DNA from 2 places in the Microbacterium sp. Z11_20 genome. Region 1 is predicted to be linked to the other one. Evidence: predicted binding sites of a transcription regulator. Region 1 holds the regulator's gene; the other holds the start of a gene.
The links. Region 1 encodes HrcA, which represses chaperone genes, less so after heat shock. Its sites were predicted from a motif close to TTNGCACTCGNNNNNNNCGAGTGCNAA; they were not measured.

Region 1 (3,203 bases):
TGGTTTCCGTGCCCAGGATCGCGTCGGGCATCGACACCTCCAGGGTCGCCAGAAGGTCGTCGCCCTCTCGGCTGAACACCTCGTGCGGGGCGACGTTGATCTCCAGGTAGAGATCTCCGTTCGGGCCTCCCGCGGGGCCGACCTCGCCCGACCCGGGCATCTGCAGGCGCAAGCCGGTCTCGACGCCCGCGGGGATGTCGACGGACACGGTTCGGCGTGCGCGCACGCGTCCCTGCCCCTGGCAGGTGGCGCACGGGTAAGGGATGGTCGTCCCGTAGCCCTGGCATGTGGCACAGGGCTGAGAGGTGACGACGTTGCCGAGGAGGCTCCGCACGGTGCGCTGCACGTTTCCGGTTCCGTGGCAGATGTCGCACGTCACCTCCGACGTACCGGGCTGACAGCACGACCCCTGGCAGGTCTCGCACAGCACGGCCGTGTCGACGTCGAGGTCGCGGTGCACTCCGAACACGACATCGCCGAGCTCGAGCGTGACGCGCACCAGGGCGTCCTGACCGCGCTCACGGCGAGACCGGGGACGCCCGCCCCGGCCTCCGCCGCCGGCGCCGCCGAAGAACGTCTCGAAGATGTCGCTGAACCCGCCGAACCCCGCCGCGCCCCCGGCACCCCCGAACGGGTTCGAGTCGCCGCCCATGTCGTAGCGGCGACGCTGGTCCGGATCGCTCAGCACGTCGTACGCGTGTGTGACGAGTTTGAATCGTTCGGCCGCACCCTCGCCGGGGTTGACGTCGGGGTGGAGTTCGCGCGCAAGCCGCCGGTAGGCGCGCTTGATGTCGTCCGCAGACGCGTCGCGCGCGACGCCGAGGACCTCGTAATGGTCAGCCACAATCGCCTTCCTGCCCGCGTACAGCGGGACCGTTCGAAGACCGGATGCGCCTCAGCGGCCGTTCTCGTCCTCTTCGAGCATCCGGGTCAGATAGTGCGCGACGGCGCGAACCGCCGCGAGGTTTGAGGGGTAGTCCATCCGCGTGGGGCCGAGCAGGCCCACGCGGGCGCCGCTGGCCGGCGCGTCGTAGTGGCCGATGAGCACGGATGCCTCGGGCAGCCCGAACGGCTCGTTCTCGCGCCCGATGCTCGCCGACAGGCCTTGATCGTCGGCGACCATCTCACTCATGAGGCGCAGCAGCGTCACCTGCTCCTCGATCGCCTCCAGGAGCGGGTAGATGCTGCCACGGAAGTCGGATTCGCGGCGCGCCAGCGTCGCCGCCCCGGCCATGACCAGACGGTCCTGACGGAATTCCTCGAGCTCTTCGGCGAGGACACGCAGGATCGGGTACGCCATCGCGTCCAGGCCGCCACCGGTCGGCGGCGCTTCGCTGAGGAGCCCGCCCAGTCGTTCGGCGCCGTCGCGTACCGATCGGCCGACCAGCAGGGCTCCGATCCGAGCGCGCAGCTGCACGAGATCGGCGTCGCTCGGCTCTTCCCGGGAGAAGGCGATGCGCTGGGTGACACGTCCGGTGTCGGTGACGACGACCACGAGCATCCGCCCACCGCCGAGACCCACCAGTTCGACGTGCGTCACATTCGCGGTGGCAAACGACGGATACTGCACCATCGCCACCTGCCCGGTCAGCCGGGTGAGGGCGCGCACCGTGCGCCCGAGCAGATCGTCGAGATCTCCGGAGTCGCCGAGGAACGACGCGATCGCCGCGCGCTGGGCCTGGGAGAGGGGCCGCAGGTCCGCCAGGTGGTCGACGAAGACGCGGTACCCCTTGTCGGTGGGCACGCGTCCGGACGATGTGTGCGGCGCGGCGATGAGGTCTTCGTCTTCCAGCAGCGCCATGTCGTTGCGGATGGTGGCCGCAGACACCCCGAAGGCGTGGCGATCGACGATCGCCTTGCTGCCTACCGGCTCATGCGTATCGACGTAGTCCTGCACGATGGCTCGCAGCACCTGGAGCCCGCGTTCCGTGACCATGGCACCCCTCCCCCGCGACCGTTGGCACTCGTTGTCGTTGAGTGCCAATTCTAGCGGATGAGGCCGGATCTCAGCCTGAGGCTCACTGGGTGAGCGTGTGGACGACGGCGTCGGCGAGGAGCCGGCCCCGCCTGGTCAGCACGACGCGCCCGCGCACGGCGTCGGTGCCCTCGACGAGGCCGTCCGCCACGAGCCCGGCGACGGCGTGCCGGCCCTCTGCGAGCAACTCCGCGACGGGGATCCCCTCGCGGATGCGCGAGCGCAGCAGCACGGCCTCGAGCCGCTGCGCTTCGGCATCGGGACGCTCGCGCCCGGCCGCGGGCGATGCCCCCTGCGAGAGCCGCGCCGCGTAGGCGGCGGGGTGGCGCACATTCCACCACCGCATCCCGCCGACATGGCTGTGCGCACCGGGGCCATAACCCCACCAGTCGGTGCCGCGCCAGTAGGCGAGGTTGTGCCGGGAGCGGTGCTGCGGGGTGCGCGCCCAGTTGGAGACCTCGTACCACTCGAGTCCGGCGGCACCGAGCAGATCGTCGGCCAGCTCGTACATGTCGGCTTGCAGATCGTCGTCGGGCTGGGCGAGTTCGCCGCGCCGGATCTGCCGCGCGAGCCGCGTGCCGTCCTCGACGATGAGTGCGTACGCGGAGAGATGATCGGGTTCGAGGGAGATCGCCTCCTCGAGCGAGAGCCGCCAGTCCTCGAGCGACTCGCCCGGGGTGCCGTAGATGAGATCGACGCTGACGTCGAGCCCGGCGGCTCGGGCCGCGGCGACCGCGGTGCGGACATTGGCCGGGTTGTGCGTGCGATCGAGGGCCGCGAGGACGTGCGGGCGGGTCGATTGCATGCCGATCGACATCCGGGTCACCCCGGCCGATGCCAGCTCGTTCGCGACCGCATCCGTCACGGTGTCGGGATTGGCCTCGACGGTCACTTCGGCTCCGTCGGCCACCCCGAAGGCCCGGCGCACTCCCCCCAGCATCCGCGCCAGGTCACCGGGCGGCAGGAGCGTCGGTGTGCCGCCGCCGAAGAAGATCGTCGAGGCCGGCCGCAGCGGGCCCGTCGCGGCGAGGACGCCCACGGACTGGTCGATCTCCCGCACGAGCGTGTCGGCGTACTGGTCCTGCCGCGCCCCGCGCAGTTCGGACGCGGTGTAGGTGTTGAAGTCGCAGTAGCCGCAGCGCACACGACAGAACGGCACGTGCAGATACACGCCGAAGTCGACGGCCGGATCGGTACGGATGTCCGCGGGCAGTGCCCCGTCGAGGGG
Region 2 (3,203 bases), on a different contig from region 1:
CCGCCGGGGACGATGCCCTCCTCGACGGCCGCCTTCGCGTTGCGAACGGCGTCCTCGATGCGGTGCTTGCGCTCCTTGAGCTCGACCTCGGTGGCCGCCCCCGCCTTGATGACGGCAACGCCGCCGGCGAGCTTGGCGAGGCGCTCCTGGAGCTTCTCGCGGTCGTAATCGCTGTCGGTGTTCTCGATCTCGCGACGGATCTGGGTCACGCGACCCTCGATCTGCGCGGTGTCACCGGCACCCTCGATGATGGTCGTCTCATCCTTGGTGATGATGACCCTGCGCGCACGACCGAGCAGGTCGACCGTGGCGTTCTCGAGCTTGAGGCCCACCTCTTCGGTGATGACCTGGCCGCCGGTGAGGATCGCGATGTCCTGCAGCTGCGCCTTGCGGCGGTCGCCGAAGCCGGGAGCCTTGACGGCGACCGACTTGAAGATGCCGCGGATCTTGTTGAGCACGAGCGTCGCGAGAGCTTCACCCTCGACGTCCTCAGCAATGATGAGGAGCTCCTTGCCCTCCTGGATCACCTTGTCGACGATCGGCAGCAGGTCCTTGATGTTCGAGATCTTCTGGTTCGCGATCAGGATGTAGGGGTCTTCGAAGACCGCTTCCTGGCGCTCCGGGTCGGTCACGAAGTACGGGTTGATGTAACCCTTGTCGAAGCGCATACCCTCGGTGAGCTCGAGCTCGGTGCCGAAGGTGTTCGACTCCTCGACGGTGACGACGCCTTCCTTGCCCACCTTGTCGATGGCCTCGGCGATCAGCTCGCCGATCGCAGGGTCAGCGGCAGAGATCGATGCCGTGGCAGCGATCTGCTCCTTGGACTCGACCTCCTTGGCGCCGGCGAGGAGCTGGTCGGTGATGGCCTTGACGGCCTTCTCGATGCCCTTCTTGAGCGAGATGGGGTCGGCGCCGGCTGCGACGTTGCGCAGTCCTTCGCGAACGAGCGCCTGAGCGAGAACGGTAGCGGTGGTCGTTCCGTCACCGGCGACGTCGTCGGTCTTCTTGGCGACCTCCTTGACCAGCTCGGCGCCGATCTTCTCGTAGGGGTCGTCGAGCTCGATCTCCTTGGCGATCGAGACACCGTCGTTCGTGATCGTGGGGGCGCCCCACTTCTTCTCGAGCACGACGTTGCGACCGCGCGGGCCGAGCGTCACCTTGACGGCGTCGGCGAGGATGTTCAGGCCACGCTCGAGACCGCGGCGGGCCTCTTCGTCGAAAGCGATGATCTTTGCCATATGTGTGTCGTCCCTCCAGGACGGAGCTATCAGTCTGTTAGCACTCAATAAACACGAGTGCTAACTCATTCTGGCACTCGACCCATGCGAGTGCAAGCTGCCGCACCCGCGGGTCGTCTCCGTCCTGCCCGCGGCGGTGGCCGCGAGGAAAGAGAGCGAGGCGGCATCCCGCGGCGACTCCGGGCACCGTTGCCGGGGTGGAGTCATCGCGCGATGCCGCCTCGAAAGGGGCGCCGGGACGGACGCGTCAGACGACGCGAACCGACTCGGCCTGTGGGCCCTTCTGGCCGGCGCCGACGGTGAACTCCACCGTCTGCCCCTCCTCGAGAACCCGGAAGCCGGTCATATCGATGTTGGAGTAGTGGACGAAGACGTCCTGTCCGTCACCGGAAGTGATGAAACCGAAACCCTTCTCCGCGTTGAACCATTTGACGGTGCCTTGGGCCATGCTCTTCTCCTGATGGTGTGGGACGACCGTCATCGTATCCACCACGTGCAGCGTCGCGGCCCCTGGTCGGGCAAGTTTTGACACGGCCGCATCCAACTGTTTACTCCCCGGAAACACGGGGGTCGGGGCCTACTCGGAGGGTTCAGGGACGCGGTCGAGTCCCAGCACCACCGTGAGCTGCCGGGCTGCCTCGTTCGCCTCTGTGTCGGGGTCGTCCAGGGGGAGGTATTGGTCGCTCAACGCGATCTCCGCGCCGCCGATGGCCTCGGCCAGTCCCAGCGCCGCGGCCTCGTCCTCCTCGAACGGGTAGTACACCGTCGTCACCGGGAAGTCGTCGACCCCGGCGGCTCCGGCGGACACGATCTCGGCGGCCCAGCCCGCAGCGACCACGGTGTCGCGGATCTGGGATGCGAGTCCGTCCTGCGGCGTGGCGTTGAGAACGAGCACCGGCACCGTCGTGTCGACCACGGGCTCGACGACGGGAAGCGGTGACGTCGTGGGAACCGGCTCGGGCGCGAACGAGATCCGCCCGCTCATCAGCAGCGAGCCGAAGATCCCGGCCACGAGGAGGATGACCGTTGCGACGACGGCCCACAGGAAGATGATGCCGCCGCGCAGGCGCGGATTCTCGGCGCGATGGGCACCGACCCGGCCCGTGTCAGGGGCGAGCTCGTCGAATCGGTCTCGCGGGTACGTCGTTCGCGCCACCCCCCGATGCTAACCGCGAGTGCTGAGGATGACCGTGCGCCGGGCCCGGACGGAGGCGCGCTCATCCCGGACCCGGCGAAGGCGACGCACGAGGAGCGGATCGTGCTCGAGGGCCTCGGCCGTGTCGATCAGGCGGCCCAGCAATTGGTAGTAGCGCGCGGGCGGCATCGCGAACTCGGCCCGGATCGCCTCTTCCTTCGCTCCCCCGTGCCGGCGCCACTCCGCCTCGAAGGCGAGGAGGGCTCGATCGCGGTCGGAGAGAGGCACGCCTCCACGTTAAGCCTGCGGGCGGGCAGGTGCCGGGAGCCACTCCACGAAACCGCCGAGGGGATCCACCGCCGCGAGGATGGCGCCATCCAGCGCCAGGGCGAAGCCGCCCGGCCACGGGTCGGGGACCGAGCTCCAGCCCTCGTGCAGCCCTGGGTCATCCATCGTGATCCACCGGCCGGCGGCGCGCGCCGCGTCGATCACCGCGCCCCGCCGGGCGCGCGGGATGTGGGCCAGCACACCCGGGGTCGTGACGACCAGGGTCGCGTCGCGGGGGGCTGCGGCGGCGACCTCGGCCAGGACGGACGCGGCGTCGCCGGCGGTCAGCGCGGGCGGGTCGGCGGCGACCACGTCCAGCGCGGCCTCGACCCGCTCGGTCCGCCCCGTCTCCCCGGGCCAGACGAGGCCGGTCAGCCACGCACGGTCGCGCGGGTTCCGCGCATCCAGCGGCGACAGGTCGATGCCGGCGCGCCACACGATGCGCGGCAGGTGCAGCCGGGGAGGCTCCCCCGTGAGGCGGCTGGTCAGGACGACCGAGCTCG

Region 2: groL (chaperonin GroEL) is a predicted target of HrcA. The motif match lies at 1,276-1,302, and genes of this name have one in related genera.

The regions. Positions count from the first base shown of each region.
Region 1 is NZ_JBXVOQ010000001.1:793,329-796,531, forward strand. It holds gene dnaJ (molecular chaperone DnaJ) at 1-844, opposite strand, end outside; gene hrcA (heat-inducible transcriptional repressor HrcA) at 896-1,936, opposite strand; gene hemW (radical SAM family heme chaperone HemW) at 2,019-3,203, opposite strand, start outside.
Region 2 is NZ_JBXVOQ010000002.1:569,063-572,265, reverse strand. It holds gene groL (chaperonin GroEL) at 1-1,238, opposite strand, end outside; gene AC2DFQ_RS07795 (cold-shock protein) at 1,486-1,686, opposite strand; gene AC2DFQ_RS07790 (LytR C-terminal domain-containing protein) at 1,816-2,394, opposite strand; gene AC2DFQ_RS07785 (DUF3263 domain-containing protein) at 2,404-2,661, opposite strand; gene AC2DFQ_RS07780 (DUF2332 family protein) at 2,671-3,203, opposite strand, start outside.